DNA from 3 places in the Kitasatospora sp. NPDC015120 genome. Region 3 is predicted to be linked to each of the others. Evidence: predicted binding sites of a transcription regulator. Region 3 holds the regulator's gene; each other region holds the start of a gene.
The links. The regulator HrcA, encoded in region 3, represses chaperone genes, less so after heat shock. The targets are predictions, from matches to a motif close to TTNGCACTCNGNNNNNCNGAGTGCNAA.

Region 1 (5,947 bases), on a different contig from region 3:
CGCCGTCGCCCGCTGGGTGGAGGCGAAGCGGCGGGCCGGCGAGGACGTGCCGGTCGCCGACGTCGCGGCGTCCTTCCAGGAGGCGGTGACCGACGTGCTGACCCGCAAGGCGGTCAAGGCCTGCAAGGACAACGGCGTCGACCACCTGATGATCGGCGGCGGCGTCGCGGCCAACTCCCGGCTGCGCGAGATGGCCCAGCAGCGCTGCGACCGGGCCGGCATCCGGCTGCGGGTGCCGCGCCCGGGCCTGTGCACCGACAACGGCGCGATGGTCGCCGCGCTCGGCTCCGAGATGGTCTGGCGCGACCGCGCGCCGTCCTCCTTCGACCTGTCGGCGGACTCCTCGCTGCCCGTCACCGAGGTCCACGTCCCGCACACCGACGTCCACGGCGAGGCCTACCGGGCGCTGGGCGGCGGGCAGTGACCACCACCGCCGCGATGTGGGAGGCCCGGGCCGCCGACGGGCGCGGCGCCGAGCTCTCCGCGTGGGTGCGGGAGAGCGCGCTGCCCGCGCTGCGCGGCCGGCCCGGGCTGCTGCGCAGCGAGCTGTTCGCCGCCCCCGGCGAGCGCGTGCTGCTGATCACCTGGTGGTCCGGCGAGCCGGAGCCGGTGGCCGAGCCGCCCGCCGCGCTGCTGGGCCGTCCGGTGCACCGCTGGTCCTTCACCAGCGAGCATGTGGAGTAGCCCCCGGTAGCCGTTCGCACGCCCGAGCGGGAACCGAACGTCCGACCGTTACCGTGCTAGCGAGCGGGATCGCTGAACGGGAACGGGGAGCACGGCGCGGTGAACAGGCACAGGTGGAGCAGGACGACGGCGTACGCGGCGGGGGCGGTGGTCCTGCTGGCCGCCGCCACCGGGTGCGCGGGCGGGGGCGACAGCGGCGCCGCGTCCGCGGCCCTGGTGGCGACGGGCACCCCCACCGCCCCGGCCGGGTCCGCCGCGCCGCCCGGGCGGGACACGGCCACCGCGCCGCCCGCGCCCCCCGCCCCGGCCGCCGCGGAGGCCGCGGAGGCCGCCGCCTGGGCGAAGTGGCACCTCACCCCGCTGCCGCCGGCGCCCCGGGCGCCCGCCGACAAGCCGGTGAAGCTCCAGCGGACCGGCCCGGTCCCGGTGTTCAGCGAGGTGCGGACCACCGACAAGGTCGTCTTCGTCACCATCGACGACGGCGCCGAGAAGGACCCGACCTTCGTCGAGATGCTGACCGACCTCAAGGTGCCGGTCTCGATGTTCCTGACCCGCGACATCGTCAAGGACGACTACGGCTACTTCAAGCGGCTCCAGGCGCTCGGCAACCACGTCCACAACCACACCGTGGACCACGCCCAGCTGAGCAAGGCGGCGCCGGAGAAGCAGAAGTCCGAGATCTGCGACGCCCAGGCCGCGCTCACCCAGCAGTACGGCACCCCGCCGCTGCTGTTCCGCCCGCCGTACGGCGACGGCGCCAACACCCCGGCGGTCAACTCCGCGGTGCAGCAGTGCGGGCCGCGGGCGATCGTGCTGTGGCGCGAGTCCATGCAGATCCACGACATGCAGTACCAGGCGACGGACAAGAAGCTGCGGCCCGGCGACATCGTGCTCGCCCACTTCCGCGGCCCCAAGGACCTCAAGGGCGAGACGATGACGCAGATGTTCGGCGAGCTGCTGGCCCGGATCCAGGAGCAGGGCTTCACGGTGGCCCGGCTGGAGGACTACATCGAGGTGCCGGCCGCCTGAACGGCCGCGGCCGGGCCGGTCACCGGACGGCCGAGCATCATCAGCGGGCCGTGGTCGGTGCGGCTGAGGATCACCGTCACGGTGTTCGGGCCGACGGGCTTGAGCTGACGGCGCAGCTCCTCCGGGGTGATCGCCATCCCGCGCTTCTTGATCACCACCGTGCCGACGCCGCGCTCGCGCAGCAGCGCCTTCAGCTTCTTGATGTGGAACGGCAGCACGTCGGTCAGCTCGAAGCCGTGCGCGTAGGGGGTGTCGACCAGCTCGTCCGAGGTCACGTAGGCGATCTTGGGGTCGATCAGCCGCCCGTTCACCCGCTGCGCCACCTCGGCGACCAGATGGGCGCGGATCACCGCGCCGTCCGGCTCGTAGAGGTAGCGGCCGACCGGGCCGGCCGGCGGATCGGGCAGGTCGCCGCCGCCGAGGCTGGCCCGCTGCGGCAGCAGGGTGGCGCGGTGCGGGTGCTCCGCCCGGGTGCCGAACCAGAGCACCGCCTCCTTGACGTCGCCGTGGTCGGAGACCCACTCGGCCTCCGCGTCGGCCGGCACCGCCTCGTGCGGGATGCCGGGGGCCACCTTGAGCGCGCCGACCGGGGTGCGCCGGCCGGCCTCGATCGCCCAGGACAGCGGCGGGGCGTAGGCCTCGGGGTCGAAGACCCGGCCGCGCGAGGTGCGCCGGGCCGGGTCGGTGAAGACCGCGTCGAAGCCGGTGACGTCGACGTCGGCGACGTCCGCGCAGCGCACCTCGACCAGGTCGGCCAGGCCCAGGGCGGCCGCGTTGGCGGCGGTGGCGGCGCAGGCGGCCGGGTCCTTGTCGACGGCGAGCACCTCGACGCCGGCCCGGGCCAGCGCCAGCACGTCGCCGCCGATCCCGCAGCAGAGGTCGGCCAGCCGCTTCACGCCGAGGTCCGCGAAGCGCCGTGCCCGCCAGTCGGCGACCTCGCGCCGGGTGGACTGCTCGACGCCGTTGGGCGTGAAGTACATGAGGTCGGCGTCGGCGCCGAACTTGGCCCGGGCCCGCTGGCGCAGCCGGGCCTGCCCGAAGGCCGCCGACACCAGCCCGGCCGGGTGGTCCCTGCGCAGCCGGGTGGCCAGCGCCAGCTCCTCCCCGGGCGCGAAGTCACGCAGTTCGGCGAGCAGGGCCTGGCCCCGGTCGGTCAGCAGGGGCCGCAAGTCGTCGTTCTCCACGGGGCCATTCTCACCGGTCACGGGCGGGCCGGCCGGACCGGCCGTGACCGGGGCCGGCCCGCACAGGCGTACGACCATGTGTCCGCGGCAGGGGCCGGCAGGCGCGTCGTTGGCACTCTGGTTGACTGAGTGCTAACCGCGGCCTATGGTCATCACTAGCACTCCCCACGGGGGGAGTGCTAACGCGACAGTGCGTGTCTGACCCCCGCGACGGCAGATGCGTGAGCTCGCCCCTACCCGTTAGAAAGCCCCGTAATCTCCGAAGGGGAGCTCGGACGTGACCACCAGCAGCAAGGTTGCCATCAAGCCGCTCGAGGACCGCATCGTGGTCCAGCCGCTCGACGCCGAGACCACCACGGCCTCCGGCCTGGTTATCCCGGACACCGCCAAGGAGAAGCCCCAGGAGGGCGTCGTCCTGGCCGTCGGCCCGGGCCGCTTCGAGGACGGCCAGCGTCTGCCGCTCGACGTCGCCGTCGGTGACATCGTCCTGTACTCGAAGTACGGCGGCACCGAGGTGAAGTACCAGGGCGAGGAGTACCTGGTGCTCTCCGCCCGCGACGTTCTCGCCATCATCGAGAAGTAAAGCGTCCAGCCACGCCCCGGATCCGTGTCCCTAGCGACAGGGGACCGGGGCGTGGCTGTTGGTTCACGTAGTCGGCGGCCGCCTCGGCCGCACCCCCGAGGGAATAGGGAACATGGCGAAGATCCTGCAGTTCGACGAGGACGCCCGCCGCTCGCTGGAGCGCGGTGTCAACAAGCTGGCCGACACCGTCAAGGTGACCATCGGCCCCAAGGGCCGCAACGTCGTCATCGACAAGAAGTTCGGCGCCCCGACCATCACCAACGACGGCGTCACCATCGCCCGCGAGGTCGAGCTCGACGACCCGTACGAGAACCTTGGCGCGCAGCTCGTCAAGGAGGTCGCCACCAAGACCAACGACGTCGCGGGTGACGGCACCACCACCGCCACCGTGCTGGCCCAGGCCCTGGTCAACGAGGGTCTGCGCAACGTCGCCGCCGGCGCCGGCCCGGCCGCCCTGAAGAAGGGCATCGACAAGGCCGTCGCCGCCGTCTCCGAGCACCTGCTGTCGGTCGCCCGCGAGATCGAGGGCAAGGACGACGTCGCCGCCGTCGCCACCCTGTCCGCCCAGGACGCCCAGGTCGGCGAGCTGATCGCCGAGGCGATCGACAAGGTCGGCAAGGACGGTGTCATCACCGTCGAGGAGTCGAACACCTTCGGCGTGGAGCTGGACTTCACCGAGGGCATGCAGTTCGACAAGGGCTACCTGTCGCCGTACTTCGTCACCGACGCGGAGCGGCAGGAGGCGGTCCTGGAGGACCCGTACATCCTGATCAACCAGGGCAAGATCTCCTCCATCCAGGAGCTGCTGCCGCTGCTGGAGAAGATCCTGCAGGGCGGCTCCTCCCGCCCGCTGCTGATCATCGCCGAGGACGTCGACGGCGAGGCGCTGTCCACCCTCGTGGTGAACAAGATCCGCGGCACCTTCAACGCGGTGGCCGTCAAGGCCCCGGGCTTCGGCGACCGCCGCAAGGCGATCCTCGGCGACCTGGCCGTCCTGACCGGCGGCACCGTGATCTCCGAGGAGGTCGGCCTCAAGCTCGACCAGGCCGGTCTGGACGTGCTGGGCTCGGCCCGCCGCGTGACCGTCACCAAGGACGACACGATCGTCGTCGACGGTGCCGGCGAGTCGGAGGCCGTGGCCGGCCGCGTCGCCCAGATCAAGGGCGAGATCGCCAACACCGACTCGGACTGGGACCGCGAGAAGCTGCAGGAGCGCCTGGCCAAGCTGGCCGGCGGCGTCTGCGTCATCCGCGTCGGTGCCGCCACCGAGGTGGAGCTCAAGGAGCGCAAGCACCGCCTGGAGGACGCCATCTCGGCGACCCGCGCCGCGGTCGAGGAGGGCATCGTCGCCGGTGGTGGCGCCTCCCTGGTCCACGCCGCCAAGGTGCTGAACGACGGCCTGGGCCTGTCCGGCGACGAGGCCACCGGTGTCGCGGTCGTCCGCAAGGCGCTGCACGAGCCGCTGCGCTGGATCGCCCAGAACGCCGGCCTGGAGGGCTACGTCATCACCTCCAAGGTCGCCGAGCTGGAGCAGGGCCAGGGCTACAACGCCGCCACCGGCGAGTACGGCGACCTGGTGAAGGCCGGCGTCATCGACCCGGTCAAGGTCACCCGCTCCGCCCTGGAGAACGCCGCCTCGATCGCCTCCCTGCTGCTCACCACCGAGACCCTCGTGGTGGAGAAGAAGGAAGAGGAGGCCGACAACGGCCACTCGCACGGCGGCCACGGCCACTCGCACTGAGGCCGCAGGCACTGACGACCGCAGGCCCGGTCCGCGCCCCGCGAGGGGTGGCGGGCCGGGCCTGCGGCGTGTTCCAGTCTTCAACTATCAGTGGAATTTTGCATGCAGCAAAGAATCCCTTATATCTTGAAGGCATGATCGAGGCCCGCCACCTGCGCGTCCTGCGTGCCGTCGCCCGCACCGGCTCCTTCTCCGCGGCCGCCCGCGAGCTGGGCTGCACCCAGCCCGCCATCAGCCAGCAGATGAAGGCCCTGGAGAAGTCCGTGGACACCCCGCTGGTGGTCCGCTCGGGCCGCGGGATGCAGTTGAGCGAGGCCGGCCGGGTCCTGCTCAAGCATGCCACCGGGATCCTCGCCGGGCTCTCCGCCGCCGAGGAGGAGGTGGCGGCGATCGCCGGACTGCGGGCCGGGCGGGTCCGGCTGGTGTCCTTCCCGACCGCCAGCTCGACCCTGGTGCCGCCGGCGGTCGCCCGGCTGCGGGACAGCCATCCGGGCGTGCGCGTGTCGCTGGTCGAGGCGGAGCCGCCGGAGTCGCTGGCGATGCTGCGCGGCGGCGAGTGCGAGATCGCGCTCGCCTTCCGCTACCCGCAGGCCCCCGGATCCGCCCTCGCGCCGGCGCCCGCGCCCGCGCACGGCACTCCCCGGGAGGCGCGGGCCGAGGCCAATCTGGAGGCCCAGCAGCTGAGCGCGGGGGCCGACTGGTCCGACCTGGTGGCCACCCCGCTGC
Region 2 (5,947 bases), on a different contig from region 3:
TCGCCACCGTCGGCGCGCACGACTCCTGGTACGTGCTGCTCGGCACGATCGTCGCCGAGCTGGCGGTGGGCCTGGCCATCGGCCTCGTGGTCGGCAAGCTCGGCGCGTACGGCGTCAAGCACGTCGCGCTGCCGTCCTCCGGCCTCTACCCGATCGCCGTCATGGCGCTCACCGTGCTCGCCTACGCCGGCGGCGCGCTGCTGCACGGCTCCGGCTTCCTCGCCGTCTACGTCAGTGCGGTGGTCCTCGGCAACGCCAAGCTGCCGCACGGCCCCGCCGTGCGCGGCTTCGCCGACGGCCTGGCCTGGATCGGGCAGATCGGCATGTTCGTGCTGCTCGGCCTGCTCTGCACCCCCGAGTCGATGGGCTCGGCCGTGGTGCCCGCGCTGGTGATCGGCGCGGTCCTGGTCTTCCTCGCCCGGCCGCTCTCGGTGGTGCTGACCCTCACCCCGTTCAAGCTGCCGGCCCGCGAGCAGGCCCTGCTCAGCTGGGCCGGACTGCGCGGCGCGGTGCCGATCGTGCTGGCCACCATCCCGCTGGTCTCCGGCGCGCCGCTGGCGCAGGACGTCTTCAACATCGTCTTCATCCTGGTCGTGGTCTTCACCCTGCTCCAGGGCCCCACCCTGCCCTGGGTCGCCCGGGCCCTGCGGATCGGCGAGGGCTCGATGGGCCAGGACCTCGACATCGAGTCCGCGCCGCTGGAGAAGCTGCACGGGCACCTGCTGTCGGTCGCGCTGGCGCCCGGCTCGAAGATGTCCGGCGTGGAGGTCGGCGAGCTGCGGCTGCCGGCCGGCGCGGCGGTGACCCTGGTGGTGCGCGAGGGGAACAGCTTCGTGCCGGACCGGACCACCGTGCTGCGCGGCGGGGACGAGCTGCTGGTGGTGACCACCGACGAGGTCGGCGAGGCCGCCGAGCGGCGGCTGCGGGCCGTGGACAAGGGCGGCAAGCTGGCCGACTGGCTCAACGGGCGCGGCGGCTGAGGCCTCACCGGGTGTTCACCCCGGCGTCACGGGACACGTTTGGACCGGTCCTGTAGAGTCGGGGTGAGCGCGCTTCTACGCGCGTAAATTTCGCTATCGGTGGAGACACCGAACCCCAGCACCTGCCTGAAGCAGAGTTGGCGCGACCGCTCGGCGGCCGCGGCCCGGCCCCGGCCCACCGCCGGACCGGCCCGGTATCTACCCCGGTCGACGCGCGAGAGGACGACTCTCGGCGCCGTCGGGGCCACCCCATGCCCTGCCGCGCTACCAGGCAGCAGGAAGGACCGACCGTGACGGCCCGCCGAACGGTCGAGAGCGTCGAGGACGCCCGGGACACCGCGCCCCCGCGGAGCAGCACGGAGAGCAGCCCGGAGCACGCCGCCGCCGTGCCCGCCCGGGTCGGCTACGGGGCGCTGCTGCGCACGCCCGGCGTCTGGACGTTCCTCGTCCCCGCGCTCGTCGCGCGGCTGCCCTACGCGATGCTCGGCATGGGCATCCTGCTGCTCGTCAAGGACACCCACGGCTCCTACGGCACCGCCAGCACCGTCGCGGCGGTGGCCGCCGTCGCCCAGGCGCTGGTCGGCCCGCAGACCGGACGGCTCGCCGACCGCTACGGCCAGGCCCCGGTGCTCGTCCCGACCGTCGTGGTGCACGCCCTCTCGGTCGGCGCGCTGATCGCACTCGCGCTCGGGCACGCGCCGGCCTGGAGCCTCTTCCTGGCCGCCGCCCCCGCCGGGGCGAGCGTCCCGCAGATCGGCGCCATGGTCCGGGCCCGCTGGATCTCCACCTTCTCCGCCGAGGGCGCGGCCGCCGCCCCCAAGGTGAGCACCGCCTTCGCCTTCGAGTCCGTGACGGACGAGTTCACCTTCGTGATCGGCCCGATCCTGGCCGCCGCCGTCGCCACCTCGGTCAGCCCCGCGGCCGGGCTCGCCGCCGAGGCCGCGCTGACCCTGGCCGGCGGCCTGGCCTTCGCCGCCCAGCGGCGCACCGCGCCCGCCCGGGTGGTGCGCGAGCCGGGCGTCCGGCAGGCCTCCGCGCTCGCCTCGCCCGGCGTCCGGCTGCTGGCCGGCACCTTCCTCGGCGTGGGCACCGTCTTCGGCGGCATGCAGGTCTCGGTGAACGCCTTCGCCGACTCGGTCGGACAGCACGGCGCGGCCGGCACCGTCTACGGCGTCTTCGCCGGCGGCTCGATGGTCGCCGGCGTGCTGTACGGCGTGATCGCCTGGCGGCGCTCCGTCCAGCAGCGGATGATCCTCGGCTACGCCCTGCTGGTGCTGGGCTGCTCGACCCTGTGGGCGATGCCGAACCTGGTCGCGCTCTCGGTCGCCGGGCTGGTCTGCGGCCTGGCCATCGCGCCGACCCTGATCAGCGGCTACACCCTGGTCGAGACGCTGGTCGAGGACGGCGCCAAGACCGAGGCCTTCACCTGGCTGACCGGCGCCATCGGCCTGGGCCTGGCGACCGGCTCGACGGCCGCCGGGCAGCTGATCGACGCGCACGGTCCGTCGGCCGGGTTCCTGGTGCCGGTGACCGGGGCCGGGCTGGGCCTGGTCGCGCTGGTGACGCTGCGGGGGCTACTGGTCCCGCGCGGCGGGCGGGGCGCGGTGGCCGCGGGCTCCGCGGAGCGCGGTGCGCCGGGGCGGCTGGTGGGCGCGACCGAGGGCTGAGGCGGCGGCCGGGGCGGGCACCCGCCCGGACTCATCTCACATTCGAGTCGCTGGACTGATCCACCGGAATGCCGCATCATTGACCATCGTTAGCACTCATCAGGCGAGAGTGCCAGGAGGAAGACAAGTGCCCACGTACCAGTACCAGTGCACCGAGTGCGGCAACGGCCTGGAGGCGGTGCAGAAGTTCACCGACGAGCCGCTGACCACGTGCCCCGACTGCCAGGGACGGCTCCGCAAGATCTTCTCGGCGGTGGGCGTGGTCTTCAAGGGCTCCGGCTTCTACCGGACCGACAGCCGCTCCTCCTCCAGCAGCTCGGTGGGCGGGGGTTCGTCCTCGTCCTCGTCGACGCCGGCCGCCTCGTCCTCGTCGTCGGGCTCGTCGTCGAGCTCCTCGGCCCCCGCCGCGAGCGCCGCTCCGGCGGCCGGCTGACCCCGGCCGGGCACCGGCCACAGCGTCCCGAACGGCCCGCCGTCTCCCGCTTCCGAGCGGGTGCGGCGGGCCGTTCGTCGTCTCCGGGGGCGTTTCCTCACTCGTCGGGGTGACAGCCGTCATCCACAGCCCCGGGTTTTCCACAGGCCGGGGAAAGCGGCTACCGGCCCGGGCGCGGGCCGCCCAGAGTGGCGGTCACCGGAACCCCGAAGCCGACCCTGGAGGTGCCCGTGCGCACCGGTTCGCCCGCCCTGTCCCCCCGTCCGCTGCCGGTCCCGCCGCTGCCCGCGCCGAGCGTCCCGCCCCGGCAGCCGGTGCCGCCGTTCCCGCCGATCGGCGGCCGGGCGGGCCCGCGCTGCCGGCTCCGGCGAGTGCTGCGCTACCGCGCCCCGGTCCCGCTGGTGCTGCTGTTCGCGGTGGCGGCCGCGCTCACCCTCGGCCCCGCCCGGACGGGCCCGCCGGCACCGGGGACGGCGCCGCCGGTGGTCCGAACGGGTTGTCCGTCGGAGGCGGGAGAAAATCACCCGTGACCGGCCGACGACTCCGTCGTTCACGCGGCATGAAAGGCTTCAAGGAATTCCTGCTGCGCGGAAACGTCGTCGAACTGGCGGTCGCCGTGGTCATCGGCGCGGCCTTCACCAACATCGTCAACGCCTTCGTCAAGGGCGTGATCAACCCGATCGTCGGGGCGTTCGGAGCCAAGGACCTCGCGTCCTACAGCTCCTGCATCAAGGGCCCCTGCGAGGTGTCGGCCACCGGCGAGGTCACGACCGGAATCCTCATCCTCTGGGGCAATGTGCTGAGCGCGGCGCTCCAGTTCCTGATCACCGCGGCCGTCGTCTACTTCTGCCTGATCCTGCCGATGACCAGGTTCACCGCCCGGCGCAAGACGCTGGCCGAGGTCCAGGCGGAGGCCGAGGCCAAGGAGGTGCTGCTGCTCACCGAGATCCGCGACGCCCTGGTCACCCGGACCGGCTGAGGCCGGGCCGGACCGGTCCGGCGGGCCGGCGGTCAGTCCCCGTGGTGCGGCGGGCGCTGGCTCAGGTACCAGTCCAGGCCCCGGCCACCGCTCTGCCCGGCGCCGGGGCGGTCGCCCCAGCCCGCGTCGGTGTCGTCCCGGGACTGCCGCTCCAGCGGGTCGCCGAAGACCAGCCGGGCCTTCGCCGCCCTCCGCGACCGGTCCGCCGCCGTCTCCCCGTTCACCTTCTCGTCCGCCTTCTCGTCCGCCACCTTCTCCTCCACCGCTCTCGTCCTTCCCCCGCCGACGTCCCCGCCCGCTGCCACCAGCCTAGAAGGCTCCCGGCATGCCGGCGGGGGCCCGGGGGGGGGGGGGCCCCCCCCCGCCCCCCCCCCCCCCGGCGGCCCCGCCCCCCCCCCCCCCCGGGCCGCGCCCCCCCCCCCCCCGCCCCCCCCGGCCGCCGTCACCCCTCGCGCCCGCGGCCCGTCCAGCCCCGTCAGGCCGCTTCGAAGCCCGCATGGTCGGCGATCTTCTTCAGCTCCGCCAGCGCGTGCTTCTCGATCTGGCGGATCCGCTCACGGGTCAGTCCGTGCTGCTTGCCCACCTCGGTCAGGGTGCGCTCGCGGCCGTCCTCCATGCCGTACCGCGACCGGATGATCGAGGCCGTCCGATCGTCCAGCCGCCCGATCAGGCCGTCCAGTTCCTCGCGGCGCAGCATGACCATCACGGCGTCCTCCGGGGACGTCGCCCCGGTGTCCTCGACCAGGTCGCCGAACTGGGTCTCGCCCTCGTCGTCGACCGACATGTTCAGGCTGACCGGGTCCCGCGCCCAGTCCAGCACGTCCTTGATCCGGGCCTCGGTGGTGTCCAGCTCGGCCGCGATCTCGGCGGGCTCGGCCTCCCGGCCCAGCTCCTTCGACTTCTCCCGCTGCACCCGGCGGATCCGGCCCAGCTCCTCGACCAGGTGGACGGGCAGCCGGATGGTGCGCGACTGGTCGGCGATCGAGCGGGTGATCGCCTGGCGGATCCACCACGTCGCGTACGTGGAGAACTTGAAGCCCTTGGCGTAGTCGAACTTCTCCACCGCGCGGACCAGGCCGGCGTTGCCCTCCTGGATGAGGTCGAGCAGCGGCAGGCCGCTGCGCGGGTAACGGCGGGCGACGGCGACCACGAGGCGGAGGTTGGAACGGATGAAGACGTCCTTGGCGCGCTCGGCGTCCTCGGCTATCGCCTCCAGCTCCTCGCGCCGCACGCCCTTGGGAAGCTCGTCCTCGTCCAGCAGGTGCTGGGCGTAGACGCCGGCCTCGATCCGCAGCGAGAGCTCGACCTCCTCGGCGGCATCGAGCAGGGGCGTCCTGGCGATCTCGTCGAGGTACATGCCGACCAGGTCACGGTCGGCCTCAAGGTTGGTCGGGCGGGCCGCGCGAGTCCGGTCGGCCCTGTCGCGAACGACGGCACGGGTGGCCATGCTTGCTCCCTTTGCTGGTGTTGCCGCGGTCTGGCTGCCTGCCCGGAGAGGGCAAGAAGTGCGGGCCCCGCGGGGCTCACACGTAACGATCCAACGAACAGAATCCGGACAACATTCCCAAGTCGCTCAGATTCTTCCGGAGATGCAGTATCCTGCCCGATTCCGCCCGCGATCCGGACCCAGGGTGACCGGACCGGCACCCCGTGTGCTCCCCCGGCCCGCCGCGCTCGCACCCTCCCCTCTCGCAACCCCTCGGGCACCGGGCGCGTTCCCCCGAAGGGCCCGCCCACACCCCCGCGCACGCAGCTCCTCCGCACAAAAGATGCCAAATCGCTATCGCCGCAGCGCACGCTCGGCACGGGCGGCTGGGAAGGTGTCAGCCATGCACCTGACCAACAGCTCGCCCTCCATCACCCCGCGTGATCGCCACCTGCTCCGGCA
Region 3 (5,947 bases):
CGGCGGGGGTGTCCTCGGGCCAGCCGAGGCGGCGGCAGGTGCCGAGCTTGAAGTCCTCGCCGCGGGGGACGGCGGGCCAGGCGGGGATGCCGACGGAGGAGGGCTTCACGGCCTGCCAGACGTCGATGTAGGGGTGGCCGACGACCAGGACGTGCGGGCCGGTGACCCGGGCGGCGATGCGGTGCTCCTTGGTGCCGGGGAGCAGGTGGTCGACCAGGACGCCGAGGCGCCGGCCCGGGCCGGGGGCGAAGCCGGCGACGATCGCGGGCAGGTCGTCGACGCCCTCCAGGTACTCGACGACCACGCCCTCGATCCGCAGGTCGTCGCCCCAGACCCGCTCCACCAGCTCGGCGTCGTGCCGGCCCTCGACGTAGATCCGCGACTCGCGCGCCACCCGGGCCCGGGCGCCGGGGACGGCGACCGAGCCGGAGGCGGTGCGCCCGGGGGTGCGCGCGGGGGCCGGGCCCGAGGGCCGCACCAGGGTGACCGTCCGGCCCTCCAGCAGGAAGCCGCGCGGCACCAGCGGGAAGACCCGGCGCTTGCCGAACCGGTCCTCCAGGGTGACGGTGAAGCCCTCGGCGGTCTTCTCGCAGCGCACCACCGCGCCGCAGAAGCCGCTCGCCGCCTCCTCCACCACCAGGTCCCGCTCGGCGGGCACCTCCGGGGCGGGGGCCTGCTTCTTCCACGGCGGGGTCAGATCGGGTCCGTAATGACGGCTGCGCATTCCACGGAGTCTACGAGGCGTCAGCCGAGGTAGTACGAGGTGTTGACCGCCAGCACCTCGGCGAGTCGCTCGCGCAGGGCGCCGGCATGGCGCAGCGCCAGCGGCTCGGCGCCCGGGGCCGGGCGCACACCGCGGTCGCTGAGCAGGTACACCACCCGCAGGGTGCGCAGGGTGTTGGAGACGGTCGCGGGCACGACGCCGGGCCGGCGCCGTCCGGCGGCGGCGATCGGGTCGAGCCAGGCCAGCGCCTGGTGCTCGGTCAGCTCCGGGCGGGTGAGGACCTGGCCGATCGCCCGGCCGAGGCGGTCGTCCTCCATGGCGTCCAGGACGTGGTCGGTGGGGGCGAGCAGCCGGGCGCCGGCCAGCTCCAGCAGCGGCGCCGGGTCGGCCACCAGCGGGCTGCGGCCGAGGGCGCCCAGCAGGTCGGCGCCGTGCGCGACGGCGTGCAGCCAGCCGAGCTGCGGGTCCCAGCCGCGCAGGTCGCTCTCGGTGAGGTACCAGTGGGCGAAGGCGTCCAGCCAGGCGGGGCGGTGGGCGCCGGCGTCGACGAGTTCGGCGAGGACCAGCGGGGCGAAGGTGCGGGCCTGGATCTCGGGGTCGGACAGCCGTTCGGCCATCTCGTCGCCGAGGGCGAGGCGCTGCTGCGGGGTGAGCAGGGGCACCCAGCGGCACAGCTGCTCGTAGGCGTGGGTGTCACGGGTCTCGGGGTCGGGGGAGCGCAGGGCGGCGCTCACCGCGGCGAGCAGCTCGGGGGTGGGGGCGGCGGTCTCGATCCCGGTCCAGTCGATCATGGTCGGACCCTAGGGGGAGCGGACCGTCGCGGCCATCGGTTTTCACAGCCCCGGCGCGCCCCAGACCGGGAACCAGCGGGTGAGGTCCTTCTCCAGCCGCAGATCGTTGCCGAGCATCGCGTTGACCTCCAGCTCCAGCGGGCTGTCGCGCTTCTCCCCGCCGCCCGGCAGCGGCGCGAACGGGTAGAAGGTGCCGCGCTTGTAGAGGTAGACCAGGGCCAGCGGGCGCCGGCCGGTGGCGTCGCGGAAGCCGACCAGCGAGCAGAGCAGCTGCGGCCCGAAGCCGTTCGCCTCCAGTTCGCTGTTGACCGCGTGCAGGTCGTTGACGAGCTCCGGCAGTTCCCCGGGGGCGTGCCGGGCGAGCAGCCAGGAGTAGCCGTAGTCGTCCGTGGACGCCTCGACGGGGACGCCGCCGCGCCCGGTGTCGGCGTCGAGCAGCGCCCGGACCTGGCGTTCGACCTCGTCGAAGGCCCCGCCCTCGACGGAGGCGAAGCAGACCGAGCCGAGCCCCGTGGGCCGCAGGCCCGCCCCGGCCTCCAGGGTCAGCGCGGCGGACGGCACCCCGAACAGCTGGTCGAGGTCGGGCTTGACGGGCTTGGTGCGGCCGAACAGCGCGTCCAGGATTCCCACGGCGGTCCTTCCGGAAGGAGGGTCAACGGGGCAGCGGGCAGGGGGTCGGCGGGGCAAGGGGTCGGCGGGGCAAGGGGGCAGCGGGTCAGCGGCCGAGCCGCTCGGAGATCCGCGCGAGCTGGTCCAGCCGCTGCTCCAGGGTCGGATGGGTGGAGAACAGCCGGGCGCCGGCCTCCCGGGCGCTCAGCGCGGGGGCGAAGTAGAAGGCGTTGTAGGGCTGCGCCTGGCGCAGGTCCTTGGTCGGGATGGCGGCGATCCGGCCGGTCACCTTGGTGAGCGCGGAGGCCAGCGCGCTGGGACGGCCGGTGAGCTGGGCGGCGGCCCGGTCGGCGGCCAGCTCGCGGTAGCGGGAGAGCAGCCGGGTCAGCAGGAAACTGATCGCGTACACCGCGATCGACACCAGCGGGATGACCAGCGCGACGATCGCGGCGTTGGAGTCGTTGCTGTTGCGCCCGCCGCCCATGAAGCCGCCGTACACGGCGATCCTGGTCATCGCGCCGGCCAGCACCCCGAGGAAGCCGGCCACCGTCATCACGGCGACGTCCCGGTGGGCGACGTGGGACAGCTCGTGGGCGAGCACGCCCTCCAGTTCCTCCGGCTCCAGGCGGCCCAGCAGCCCGGTGGTGACGCAGACCACCGCCTTCTGCGGGTTGCGGCCGGTGGCGAAGGCGTTCGGCATGTCGTTGCGGGCGACGGCGACCCGGGGTTTGGGCATGTCGGCGAGCGCGCAGAGCCGGTCGACGGCGCCGTGCAGCTGCGGGTACTGCTCCGGGGTGACCGGGTGGGCGCCCATGGCCCGTTCGGTGATCCTGTCGCTGAACCAGAACTGGGCGACGAACAGACCGCCGGAGACCAGGACGATGACCGGCCAGGCGCCGCGCAACAGGGCGATCAGCAGCCCGGTGAATCCGACGTACAGGAGCCCGATCAGGAACATCGTCCCCACCATCCGGCCGGTCAGGCCGCGGTCGGGGGCGAAACGGGTGTGCTGGCCCGAGGTCGACATCGCTGTTCCTCCGTTCGCCGTCCGCTTTCGATGCTGCCACCCGGGCGGGCCCGCGGCATCATCCGCGGGCCGCCGGACTGCGGGCAGGATCACTCCGGCCGGGCCGTTCCTGCGGTCGGACCCGGGCCTTACACTGGCAGGTACGGTTCTGGCACTCGGATGGTCGGAGTGCCAAGGCCGGGGCCCTGCGGGGCCGGCCCGGACAGCTCGAATGCGGACACATGCCCCAAGGGCATGTCACAACGGACAACGCGTGAAGACGGAGGTGCGTGCCCCATGGCCGGTGAGGTCCGTCAGCTCGACGACCGCAAGCTCGCGGTGCTTCGCGCGATCGTCCAGGACTACGTGGGGACGGAGGAGCCGGTGGGCTCCAAGGCCCTGGTGGACCGCCACAACCTCGGGGTCTCCCCGGCCACCGTCCGCAACGACATGGCCGCGCTGGAGGAGGAGGGCTACATCCACCAGCCGCACACCAGCGCCGGGCGCATCCCCACCGACAAGGGCTACCGGCTGTTCGTCGACAAGCTGGCCGAGGTCAAGCCGATGAGCGCGCCCGAGCGGCGGGCGATCCGGCACTTCCTGGACGGCGCGGTGGACCTCGACGACGTGGTCGCCCGCACCGTGCGGCTGCTGGCCCAGCTGACCCGCCAGGTCGCGGTGGTGCAGTACCCCTCGCTGAGCCGCTCCACGGTGCGGCACATCGAGCTGGTCGCGCTGGCCCCGGCGAAGGTGATGCTGGTGCTGATCACCAACACCGGCCGGGTCGAGCAGCGGCTGGTGGACTGCCCCGGCACGGTCGGCGAGACCCTGCTGGCGGACCTGCGGGCCCGGATCAACGCGCGGGCCGCCGGCCAGCGCCTGCCGGACGTCCCCGGGCTGCTGGAGGAACTGCCCGCACTGTTCGAGTCGGCCGACCGGCCGACGGTGACGACGGTGCTGGCGACGCTCTTCGAGACGCTCGCGGAGCAGAGCGAGGAGCGGATCATGCTGGCCGGCACGGCCAACCTGACCCGTTTCGGCCACGACTTCCCGCTGACCATCCAGCCGGTGCTGGAGGCCCTGGAGGAGCAGGTCGTCCTGCTCCGCCTCCTGGGTGAGACCGCGGACGCCGGGATGACGGTCCGGATCGGCCGCGAGAACGCCTACGAGGGGCTGAATTCCACGTCGGTCGTCTCGGTCGGTTACGGTTCGGGCGACGAGAGCGTGGCCAAACTGGGTGTGATCGGTCCGACCCGGATGGACTATCCGGGCACAATGGGGGCGGTGCGAGCGGTGGCACGGTACGTGGGCCAGATCCTGGCCGAGTCGTAGGGACGGACCGTTAAGACTCTTAACGGCCGAAGTCGCAAGCACTCTTACAGGCGGAACAAGCGGAGCATTTGGTGGCCACGGACTACTACGCGGTACTCGGCGTCCGACGGGATGCGGGGCAGGACGAGATCAAGAAGGCGTTCCGGCGCCTGGCACGCGAACTGCACCCGGACGTCAACCCGGACCCGAAGACGCAGGAGCGGTTCAAGGAGATCAACGCCGCCTACGAGGTGCTCTCCGACCCGCAGAAGCGTCAGGTCTACGACCTCGGCGGCGACCCGCTCTCGCCCAACGGCGGGGGCGGCGGGGCGGGCGGCTTCGGCGCGGGGGCGGCCGGCTTCGGCTTCTCCGACATCATGGACGCCTTCTTCGGCGCCGCCTCCGGCCAGCGCGGCCCGCGCTCGCGCACCCGGCGCGGCCAGGACGCCATGATCCGCCTGGAGATCACCCTGGAGGAGGCCGCGTTCGGCACCACCAAGGAACTCCAGGTCGACACCGCCGTCACCTGCACCACCTGCAGCGGCGAGGGCGCGGCGCCCGGCACCTCCGCGCAGACCTGCGACATGTGCCGCGGCAAGGGCGAGGTCTCCCAGGTCACCCGGTCCTTCCTGGGCCAGGTCATGACCTCCCGCCCCTGCCCGCAGTGCCAGGGCTTCGGCACCGTCGTGCCGACCCCGTGCCCGGAGTGCGCCGGCGACGGCCGGGTCCGCGCCCGCCGCACCCTGACCGTGAAGATCCCCGCCGGTGTCGACAACGGCACCCGCATCCAGCTGGCCGGCGAGGGCGAGGTCGGCCCCGGCGGCGGCCCGGCCGGTGACCTGTACGTCGAGATCGCCGAGACCACCCACACGGTGTTCCAGCGGCGCGGCGACGACCTGCACTGCACCGTCACCATCCCGATGACCGCGGCCGCGCTCGGCACCCAGGTGCCGCTGCAGACCCTGGACGGGGTGGAGGAGGTCGACATCCGGCCCGGCACCCAGTCCGGCCAGTCCATCCCGCTGCACGGCCGGGGCATCACCCACCTGCGCGGCGGCGGCCGGGGCGACCTGATAGTGCATGTCGAGGTGCAGACGCCCACCAAGCTCGACGCCGAGCAGGAGGAGCTGCTGCGCCGCCTGGCGGTGCTGCGCGGCGAGGAACGGCCCTCCGGCCAGTTCGCGCCCGGGCAGCAGGGGCTGTTCTCCCGGCTGAAGGACGCCTTCAACGGCCGGTAGCCGCCCCGCGCGGGGGTGCCGAGGCTTCCTCGGCACCCCTTTCGCGTCCCCGTCCCCCTTCCCACCCCGGAGGTTCCCCGCATGACCGCGCCCGTGTTCGTCGCCGAGACCGAGCGGATCGCCGCCGTCGCGCCCGGCGCGCCGGTGCTGCTGGACGGGCCGGAGGGCCGGCACGCGGCCGCCGTGAAGCGGCTGCAGCCGGGCGAGGCGGTCACCCTGACCGACGGCCTCGGCCTGGGCGTGGACGGCACCGTCGCACGGGTGCTCG

Region 1: a site for HrcA is predicted at 3,007-3,033, ahead of groES (co-chaperone GroES). Genes of this name have one in related genera too.
Region 2: a site for HrcA is predicted at 2,737-2,763, ahead of ACF1AK_RS05245 (FmdB family zinc ribbon protein). Genes of this name have one in related genera too.

Annotation. Positions count from the first base shown of each region.
Region 1 is NZ_JBIBVJ010000005.1:345,801-351,747, forward strand. Features, by position in the region: gene tsaD (tRNA (adenosine(37)-N6)-threonylcarbamoyltransferase complex transferase subunit TsaD) at 1-424, shown strand, start outside; gene ACF1AK_RS15815 (hypothetical protein) at 421-684, shown strand; gene ACF1AK_RS15820 (polysaccharide deacetylase family protein) at 784-1,713, shown strand; gene ACF1AK_RS15825 (methyltransferase domain-containing protein) at 1,689-2,918, opposite strand; gene groES (co-chaperone GroES) at 3,175-3,480, shown strand; gene groL (chaperonin GroEL) at 3,593-5,221, shown strand; gene ACF1AK_RS15840 (LysR family transcriptional regulator) at 5,356-5,947, shown strand, end outside.
Region 2 is NZ_JBIBVJ010000002.1:95,479-101,425, forward strand. Features, by position in the region: gene ACF1AK_RS05235 (potassium/proton antiporter) at 1-980, shown strand, start outside; gene ACF1AK_RS05240 (MFS transporter) at 1,367-2,647, shown strand; gene ACF1AK_RS05245 (FmdB family zinc ribbon protein) at 2,775-3,080, shown strand; gene ACF1AK_RS05250 (hypothetical protein) at 3,269-3,610, shown strand; gene mscL (large conductance mechanosensitive channel protein MscL) at 3,640-4,059, shown strand; gene ACF1AK_RS05260 (hypothetical protein) at 4,092-4,322, opposite strand; gene ACF1AK_RS05265 (sigma-70 family RNA polymerase sigma factor) at 4,535-5,506, opposite strand; gene ACF1AK_RS05270 (phosphatase PAP2 family protein) at 5,889-5,947, shown strand, end outside.
Region 3 is NZ_JBIBVJ010000001.1:720,442-726,388, reverse strand. Features, by position in the region: gene ACF1AK_RS03445 (DUF3097 domain-containing protein) at 1-724, opposite strand, end outside; gene ACF1AK_RS03440 (DUF2785 domain-containing protein) at 745-1,515, opposite strand; gene ACF1AK_RS03435 (hypothetical protein) at 1,558-2,145, opposite strand; gene htpX (zinc metalloprotease HtpX) at 2,231-3,151, opposite strand; gene hrcA (heat-inducible transcriptional repressor HrcA) at 3,428-4,462, shown strand; gene dnaJ (molecular chaperone DnaJ) at 4,534-5,679, shown strand; gene ACF1AK_RS03415 (16S rRNA (uracil(1498)-N(3))-methyltransferase) at 5,761-5,947, shown strand, end outside.